One region of the Paenibacillus sp. SJS-P3 genome, then DNA from elsewhere that is predicted to be linked to it. Evidence: riboswitches for the same ligand, from Rfam matches in the RefSeq annotation. Region 1 holds a riboswitch; the other holds the start of a gene.
What was found. A riboswitch is a leader RNA that binds a small molecule or an ion and turns the genes downstream of it on or off. The one in region 1 is predicted to bind fluoride.
Positions count from the first base shown of each region.

Region 2: it holds a riboswitch for fluoride, as region 1 does, so the genes downstream of both, crcB (fluoride efflux transporter CrcB) here and crcB (fluoride efflux transporter CrcB) in region 1, are expected to answer to the same signal.

Region 1 covers NZ_CM160043.1:3,429,692-3,434,505, reverse strand. Annotated here, with positions in the region: gene AC06G8_RS15825 (ribonuclease J) at 1-77, opposite strand, end outside; gene AC06G8_RS15820 (helix-turn-helix domain-containing protein) at 100-267, opposite strand; partial or broken gene AC06G8_RS15815 (SulP family inorganic anion transporter) at 695-2,085, shown strand; gene AC06G8_RS15810 (hypothetical protein) at 2,160-2,417, shown strand; partial or broken gene AC06G8_RS15805 (sodium:proton antiporter) at 2,601-2,798, shown strand; fluoride riboswitch at 2,848-2,906, shown strand; gene crcB (fluoride efflux transporter CrcB) at 2,953-3,339, shown strand; gene crcB (fluoride efflux transporter CrcB) at 3,336-3,695, shown strand; partial or broken gene AC06G8_RS15790 (GbsR/MarR family transcriptional regulator) at 3,777-3,929, shown strand; gene AC06G8_RS15785 (TrkA C-terminal domain-containing protein) at 4,073-4,699, shown strand.
Region 2 covers NZ_CM160043.1:1,134,411-1,139,224, forward strand. Annotated here, with positions in the region: gene AC06G8_RS05105 (hypothetical protein) at 1-194, opposite strand, end outside; gene AC06G8_RS05110 (YjcZ family sporulation protein) at 528-626, shown strand; gene AC06G8_RS05115 (hypothetical protein) at 1,067-1,411, shown strand; gene AC06G8_RS05120 (LLM class flavin-dependent oxidoreductase) at 1,408-2,355, shown strand; fluoride riboswitch at 2,570-2,629, shown strand; gene crcB (fluoride efflux transporter CrcB) at 2,701-3,105, shown strand; gene AC06G8_RS05130 (fluoride efflux transporter FluC) at 3,102-3,461, shown strand; gene AC06G8_RS05135 (effector binding domain-containing protein) at 3,630-4,466, shown strand; gene AC06G8_RS05140 (phosphotransferase enzyme family protein) at 4,472-4,814, shown strand, end outside.

The DNA.
Region 1 (4,814 bases):
GTGGCAATAGATTTTCTACGTTTGGTACGAACTATTGGGGATTGATTCTCTATTTCGGTGATCATCGGTTTACACATAGAGACATCCTTTCTGACTGACTTATAGACGCTCGCCGCGTTTTACCTTTTCGAGCGCTTCCTCAAGATCGATTTTGCGAATACGCCAATGACGGCCAATTTTGAATGCTGGAATCCGTCCTGCATTGACTAATTTGTATGTGGACACTTCACTGATCTGCAGATATTTCGCTACTTGTTCAATGGTCATAATCTCATGTTCCAAAATTAAAACTCCCTCTCACATCAAATTATTCATTTATTCATTATAGAGGGTTTAAAAACCGAGCGTCAAAGAAAAGTCTGACTTTTGGCAAACGAAAATGGTAAAATGGTTATAGTCAATATAACTCAATTATACTGGGTTTATTTATAAATGCAATAAACGGAGATTTGACGAGAAAACACAAGAAAATCGACGAAGATTTATCCTGTTTGCGCTTTCATGCCTTTAAAAGTGCCTTTTCATAAAAATATGCGCTCTGTATAATCCTTAAGGGAGAGCCATCGGACACCGACTTTTCTGAGAGTGGAAAGTCATAAAAATATTGCTACAGGAGGCATACGAATTGGCAACTAATGTAAGCAGCTTGAGAAAAACTTGGTTTTCAAATCCCAAAGCGAACATCTTAGCCGGAATGACCGTCGCACTTGCACTCATTCCTGAAGCGATTGCTTTTTCAATCGTAGCTGGGGTCGACCCCATGATTGGTTTGTACGCATCGTTTTCGATGGCAGTCACCATTTCATTTTTTGGTGGACGTCCTGGGATGATCTCCGCCGCGACGGGAGCCATGGCCCTACTCATGGTTGGGCTCGTTCGAGACCACGGGTGGAATTCTTATTTGCTGCCACGATATTGACGGGTATCATTCAGGTCATCGTCGGCTTTTTAAAACTGGGTAGGTTTATCAGCTTTGTGCCTCATTCCGTTATGACTGGTTTCGTGAACGCTTTGGCTATCCTTATTTTCATGTCTCAATTGACGCATTTTGTTGGCCAAGGTTGGGTTATGTACGGGTTGGTTGCGTTAACGCTTTTGATCATTTATGTGCTACCACGATTCACCAAAGCGGTACCGTCTGCTTTGGTAGCCATCATTATCGTATCGGTCATCACGATCAGTCTAAAGATTGACGTGTTCACAGTAGGGGATATGGGAAATATCACGAGTTCCTTTCCGATTTTCCACTTACCTAATTTTGTTCCGTCCCTGGACAATTTGATGATCATTCTGCCCTATTCCATCTCGCTGGCTTTAGTCGGTCTTCTTGAATCCTTATTAACCGCAACCATCGTTGATGATATGACAGACACAAGCAGTGATAAGAATAGGGAAGTAAAGGGACAAGGGATCGCTAACGTCGTAACGGGGTTTTTCGGAGGCATGGCCGGTTGCGCCATGATTGGCCAATCGGTCATAAACGTAAAATCCGGAGGTCGTACACGACTTTCCACCTTTGTCTCAGGGGTTTTTCTGATCTTCCTGATTATTGTTCTCGGCGATGTCGTTAAAGAAATCCCAATGGCCGCGCTTGTCGGTGTCATGATTATGGTCTCGATTGGCACATTTGACTGGCAATCGCTTATTCAGTTAAAAAAGATCCCATTTGGCGATTCACTTGTCATGATCGTCACTGTCAGTATCGTGGTTCTTACCCATGATCTATCTTACGGGGTTATGGCAGGCGTGCTGCTGAGTGCACTTATTTTTGCCTGGAGAATATCTAACCTGCGTATCACAAGCCGAATGCAATCGGACGGTCATAAGGTATATTCGGTATCAGGGCAGCTGTTCTTTGCCACTACATCACATTTCGTTGATAAGTTTGACTACATGCACGACCCGGATAAAATCATCATTGATTTTTCGCATTCGCATGTATGGGACCATTCTGCAGTTAATGCTATCGCAAAAGCAATTGCGAAATATCGTCAACTAGATAAGGATGTTACAATCTTAGGGTTGAATGATGAAAGCAAACGGCTTATAGATAGAATTGGTATCGAATCGCCTAGCGGTCATTGAGGACAGTTCGCCACAAATCTTGGTCTTGGCTGCGGCCATCCACCAGCGATGCGAAACTACAGCCGGGGGAAGTCGTGCTAGAACCTCGCAGCGGCGGCAGTTTCGGTTTTTTCCTGGCCTCGCGTGAAGTCGGAGAGGCCGGTCGCGTGAAACCGCAAACTAAATTCAATGTAGAAATGCGACCCCTTATTTTAGAAGGGGTCTTTTCTTTGTTCAGATCCAACACTGTTTCAGTGAATGAGCATTTTGCGATCGTTCCATTAGGTCCGGGGGCAGTAGAAAGTTGTTTTGCAAAGAAGCAAATTGCTCATAATAAAATGCTCTTGTCGTGAAACTCACGTATCAACTTACATCCGAGAAAATTGCACACATCGTAAACCTATATATTTTGTGTTCTAGAAGTTGGCAGATAAAGCCTTTAAAAAAAATATTTTTTATCGACTTAAAAACATTTTTCGATACATAAATTATGTGTATCAGTTTAAGCCCACTCGAACCATTAGACGTAATCATGAAGGAGAGACGTAACGATTATGTCAGGTATGATTTCCAGGGGAGAAGTGGCCTTAATTTTACAAGCTGGATTACTTTTGCCGCAGTACTTCACTTCAGTTATCATTACGATCATCTTGACCACGCTCATTGCCCCTCCAATGTTGAAGGTCATGTTTATGGGGTCTAAACCATTAAAAGAAAATGACGGTACCTTGTAGACGTTTCATACGTTGACGCGCATTTGTTTGTAGCATAAAATGAATCTGAGCTTCAAACGGCGATGGAGTTCGCCATAACCGCCTTGTGCTAATGACTCCTACCAGTGTTTTCTCTGCTGGTAGGAGTTTATTTTTTGATGAAAGGAAGTCGTGCATGAATGTCGTTGCGCTTGTCATTGGCGGGTTCATTGGGACGATCCTGCGTTATGCAACTGGGGATTTCATTCCTCCATTACCGAACGGGTTCCCACTTGGCATTTTAATCATTAACTTTTTGGGCTGCTTCTTATTAGGTTGGTTTTTTACGGTTACATTGGAGCGCTGGAACATTCGTCCTGCAATACGGCTTGGTTTAGGAACCGGCGTGATCGGGGCTTTTACCACGTTCTCAACGTTTTCGGTCCAAACCGTTGATCTTATGCAACATGGACACTTCTTCGTCGCCGCTTTGTATGTTCTCTTAAGCATCATTGGCGGGATACTGCTGACTTTTGCCGGGGGCCGTTTGGCACACGTGCAAAGGAGAGGGGGAACGGCATGATTTGGCTTATCGGTCTTGGTGGCGTTCTAGGTACGCTTTCTCGTTTTTACCTGGGGAAATGGATAAGTGCGAAGGGGACATCGACGTTTCCTTGGGGAACATGGGTGATTAATTTAACCGGCTCATTTACACTAGGGATACTCTTTTCCCTACATGTGAACCATGCGATTTCGGATTTGGTTTGGCTGATATTCGGCACAGGATTTTGCGGTGCATATACGACGTTTTCGACATTTGGCTACGAGACAAGCCAACTTGTACAAAAAGGGGAAGTCGTAAAAGCCGGTGTTTATGTGGTGACTTCGGTGTTGCTGGGGTTATTAAGTGCTTTTTTAGGTATTACGTTATTCAGATGATCCATTTCCTATTTATTTTCGCTAAACAAAAAGCACGCCAACTGCCTCATCAAATTAGTTGGTAACTTTATTTTTCCCCGAATGAGCAAGACAAGTATGAGTACCGGCGTACGTACTTTGGTCGATTTGAATATGATTCATAAAGTATGGGAGAAAGGATCCCGTAAAGATTCCTATGAAGTGGAGCCGGACTGGTTTCAGACATTTACCGATTTTTTTGTCATCAAGCGGCGGAATTAGCAGGTGATGTCGCAGTTCGACTAGGGCAGCCATTACCGGCACGAAATTTACGGTTTACCTGGTGCTTAAAACAGAGTATTCTTAATGATGTATTTGAATCGCAACTGTTTATCCTATATAAGGAGTAATAAAATACAATGCTCGAAATGGCCGGCTACAAGTCAATAGCACTTGATATTGCTCAAAGAATTGTAAGTGGTGAATTCCCTATCCAAAGCAAAATATCCGGACGTACCTTACTCGCAAGCGAATACCATGTCTCCCCTGAGACTATTCGAAAAGCGATTGGATTGCTAAAGGATGAGAACATCGTTTCCGTCTCACAAGGGAAAGAGATTGTGATCATCTCAGACCAAAATGCTTATGACTACATTAACCGGAATAATTACTTGAAATCCGTGTATTCGCTTAAACAGGATTTGCAGCAGTTGTTAGCGCAGAAAAAGCAGATAGACAGCAAGTTTGATGCATTGCTTACCGAGATTATCAACACTTCGGATCGGCTACAAAATCTGAAGCCTTATCATCCGGTGGAAATTAAGGTGAGTGATGAATCTCATGCAGTTGGCAAGACCATTGCCAATCTCCAATTTTGGCAAAACACAGGAGCCACTATCGTCGCTCTACGGAGGGGTACGCAAGTTTCCATCTCACCAGGTCCACATGTGATTCTTGGAGTAAACGATGTAATTGTCGTAGTGGGGGACGGGCACGTTCAGGAAAGAACCGAGCGCTTTATCAATGAGTTTCAATCGGAAGAATAAATAATGACACAATTCAGACTGTCTTACGGCATATTATGCCAAGGCAGTCTTTTTATGTTGTTCTTTCCTTATTATTTTACAAATAATTACAAACAACTTTATTTTAAATATGAGT
Region 2 (4,814 bases), 2.3 Mb from region 1:
ATGTGATGAAAGTCGTGCATGTAAGGAAAGTGCTGCATTTGACTAAAATCAACGCTGCAATGATAGGAGTGAGGAGCAGGCTGCTTATACACAGTTTGAGGTCCCAAATTGGCCTGGGTCGGGCTTGATTGCATTTGGTGGTAATACTTGGGCATATCAGCCGATTGTGGCAGATAAGATTGATTGCGTAGCATGGCGTGCCTCCTTTTTGTCATACTCTACAGTATGCTTTGAACGATAAAAGGGCACTTATCCCTACAAAATGGGCTGCAAGCTTAGGCATTTAAGAATAGGACGGCTGTATTCGCTCCGTTTCACGGACCGATCGGTTTCCCCGACTTCAGTCAATGACCCAACTAGCCAAATCGTGGTTTAAGGATGAGCGGAATAACTCCCGGAATCCGAGTCCCGCGGAGTTTATAAATCTGCTAGAGACCCTAGCATCAGCACAAATTTACCGCCCGTCCAAACATCTCAACGATTAGAAACATAGAGTAGGGTATAAATAACGAGAGGGGGTATGAACAATGTCTGAAGTTGGTTATGGCGATGCTTTCAAAAGCCCAGCCGCCGTTCTGGTCCTGTTCATTCTGCTGGTTATCATCACAAAATCTTTCTGGTACTAATCGTTAGCGTCAAACCCTTCCCACCTTCTATCCGTTCCATGGCTATGACAAAATCCTCCTCATTCGAGGAGGATTTTTTATGACCAAAGAATATGTTCGTAAGAAATGGGAAACGCTCGTCAACGCTTTTCGGTCTAGCGGAGAGAAAGCAACGACATGGTGCAAGGCCAATCACTGGACCGACGCCAGTTCTATACGTGGATGAAGCGAATTGACGGTCCTGGATAAGATTACTTACCGATTATTCTTATTCATTGGGGTCTGTTTACGTACATGTATGTTTGTTGTCTGGACGAGCGGGGAATACTGATTCCATTCTGCTTAAATCGAAAGCCAGGAAGGTATAGGAACGGAAATTAATCGTATATGTACCAATTGAACAGGAATAAAGAGCAAGATATAGTGTTGTTACATAGGAGTTATGAAGGGAGTCAATTACTTTGAATGTTGAATTGTTTAAGGATTTGATTAAGGATGATCGGGGCAATTATTACGTAGCAGTCCTCAAGGAAGGTAATGAGCTGACTTTGGTTAATGCGATGCTAGAGCGGTCTTACGAAGATTTATTGGAGTTTAATGAGGAATTCAAACAAAAGTATGCAGAGTACGAGCACCAGTTCATTGGCAAAATCATCATGGATAAGGTGCGGCACGACGTCGTATTCGCTTCCAAAGAAGACGGTCATGGCCGAATGCATGATTTGGGTAAGGCAATGAGCGAATACAGGGTTACGTTTATCGATATGATTGAATTTTACCGAAATCCTCGGACAGGACGCCTATGACAGCGAAACCGATTAAACTTAGTGTTTTGGATTTGGTCCCCGTTTTTGATGAGGTCGATGCAACCTTCGCACTGGGACAAGCTGTAGAGCTGGCTCAAGCAGCCGAAAGACTGGGATATTTCCGTTATTGGGTGGCGGAACATCATGATATGCCAGGGCTGGCATGCACCTCAACGGATGTGCTTCTATCGCATATCGGTGCAAAAACACAGAGCATTCGTATCGGATCCGGGGCATTGCTGTTGCCGCATTATAAGCCACTAAAAGTTGCAGAATCCTTTCATTTACTCGCTAGTTTGTACCCGGGACGAGTAGATCTTGGTTTAGGAAGGGCGCCCGGTGGTTCTGCTGAAGTGAGCCTCGCTCTCAGTGACAACTTTCTTGAAAATGTCTGGAAAATGCCAGAATTGCTCCGAGGAGTTTCCGAGTTATTGCAGGGGAGCTATGAATACGAAGGACGTCGGATTACCGCCCGCCCAACTCCATCCGTATCGCCAGAACTGTGGCTGCTAGGGACAAATAAGAAGAGCGCGGCTTATGCAGCTGAGTTTGGAACAGGTTATGTTTTTGGCCAGTTTATGAGCGAAGTAGACGGGGAGGAAGTATTGAGAGCTTACCGCGAAGCGTTTACTCCGTCGGCTCTTTCCCCTGTACCGAGAGCGATCGTTGCCGTTGGTGTCGTTTGCGCGGAAACAGAGGAGGAGGCAGAGAGGCTGGCATCCTCGGGTACAGCTTTGTTTCAACAAGAAGCTTCCGCAGGGGAAAGGGCTCCGCTTTCGGAGCGTAAGCTGCTGATAGGCACGCCTGAGAGCCTAAAGAAAAAGCTCGAACAGTTATCTCACTTGTATGGCGTTGATGAATTCATTGTCGTTACGATGATTCCCGACTATCGGAAACGGTTGCGTTCTTTTGAGCTGCTTGCCCATACATGCTCAATGGCTTAATTCGTTTTATTATTAAAGCAGGAAGCGGGCGGGCCGTTCGCCTGGTATCCGACGTCGGTGCCGACGCTGTTCGTGCCGCTCGGCAGCCGTAGACGGACGTCCTGAGCGAGGCAGCAATTGTGTGCAGGATATGCCGAAACGCTATTGACGGAAAGTATTTTCCGAAGCTAAGATGGAAGCAACTGCACAGTCCGGATTAGAGGTTGCTCTCCGGCCGCTGCGAGGCGATGGAGTTCGCCGTAACCGCCCGAGGGCTGATGACTCCTACCAGTGATGCTTGCTGGTAGGAGTCTATTTTTTTGTCCCGATGCGGAGCATTCAATTCTATGGAAAGAAGGCGTCAGAATGATTTATTTGCTGATGGGCATAGGAGGCACGATGGGGGCGCTGCTGCGCTACAGCCTGGGGGAATGGATCGGAACGGGAGGCGGCGGCTCCCTCTTCCCGCTCGGCACATTGGCTGTGAATTTTGCGGGATGTTTCATGCTCGCCTTTTTCTACACCGCGACGATGACAAGGTTCACCGTCCATCCGCATTTGCGTTCTTCGTTCGGAACCGGGTTTATCGGCTCCTTCACGACCTTTTCGGCCTTCTCCCGGGAAATGACGGAGCTGATGGGCACAGGACACTTGGGGACCGCCGCTTTGTATGCGGTTGGAAGTCTGCTGGGAGGCTTCCTGGCGACGATGGCCGGGATGAAGCTGGGAACGTTCGAAAGAAAGCAAGCGGGAGAGGAGCGAGGTCAATGACGTGGGTACATATCGGAATCGGAGGTTTCGCGGGAGCGATCCTGCGGTTCGTACTGATCGAGCTTGTCCGCAAGAGGAGCTCGTCCGGCTTTCCTTATGGAACGCTGCTGGTCAATCTGTCCGGCTCGCTTCTGATCGGCCTGCTGTACGGCGCGACCTCGGATTCGCGTCTGATCCTGCTGCTCGGCACCGGCTTCCTGGGAGCCTATACGACCTTCTCTACGTTCCAGTATGAGCTGGTCGGTTATGGGCGGATGAAGCAGTGGATGCCGCTGTTCGGGTATTTGACCGTCAGTGTCGTGCTTGGCCTGCTGCTCGCCGCGGCCGGCCATTCGGCTGGCATGTTGCTGCGGTAGAAATGCTGCGGGAACTTCTGGAACTGCAGGGTTGCCAAGACGGTTTAAGCGAGCGGAGCTGAGGAGCTGCAGACCATTCTGTTGAAGCTGACGAAATGATTGACCTTCCCCCGGCGGCAATGTTTTAGAATAGATGTCGAGGCTCCCTATCGAATGGAGGTCAAAGCAATGCTTACAATCAGGCAGATGGCCGGCATCTTCGACGTGTCGGCAAAAACGCTTCGCCATTACGATTCCATCGGCTTGTTCAGTCCGCTTGCCGTCGGAGAGGACAATCGCTACCGCTATTACGGGTTCGAGCAGCTCGGCATGCTGCGGCGGATCATGTGGCTGCGCTCGCTCGGAGTCGGCCTGGAAACGATCCAATCTCTGAAAGACAGCGGAGAGCTGCATGGAGATGAGTCCTTGGAGCCGCTGCTGAGTCAGCGTGAAACAGCTATCCGAGGGCAAATGGAAGAGCTCGGCAAGCTGCTGAACAAAGTCGAGGCGATGAGAGAAAGGCTGCAGCAGAGCCGTAATCTCCGGGACGGGCCGAGAATCGTCGTCAAGGATGCCTTTACGGTCGTGGGGCTGGATTGGGATGACCGGCAGCTGGCGGAAGGAGATGGAATTCCACAGCTCTGGGAACGCTTTTTGCGGCGGGCTCACGAGATTGCGGGCAGGGTGAATCCGAACGAGCTGATCGGAGCCGGCGGCCCGCGCGAATCCGGGGTGTTCGGTTATATCGCGGGATTTGAGACCACGGATGCCGGAGCGGTTCCGCAGGGGTTGACGGCTGTGACCATTCCTGCCTATACCTACGCAGTGTTTGAACTGGAGGATCTGGGGAAGATCTGGGAGATGAGGGAAGCGATCTATTCCAAGCTGCTGCCCGGACTTGGCCTCTCGCCGGCGAATGGAGTCATGTACGAGAAGTACGACGACCGGTTCGGCGGTGCGGACGGGCGAATCGAGTTGATGATCCCTCTGCTTGCGGCGGGGGAGGAAAAGGCGGGGGCGGAATGATAGGAATGCTGCAACGGATTGAATGGCGCCAAACAACTCCGGAATGGGAAGAGCTGCTTCTCGATCCGGCCGGAAATCGGCCGTTCCCGATGGAATCGGGATTCGAGGCCAAGGTGGCAGGAGTCGCGCGGGGGAGCTCGCGATATGTCTTGAAGACCTGGAGCAAGGATGCCAGGCCAGACGCCGGTGTCCAATATCGGCTGCTGGAGTGGATGAAGGGACTTGGAATGTCCGTTCCAACGCCGGTAGCCTGGGGGCTGAGCGAAGGGGAGGAAGAAGGACAGAAGTGGCCTGTTCTGGTGACCGCCCATGAGGGGGATGCCATCGTCAAGGCGGATGCGGAGACGG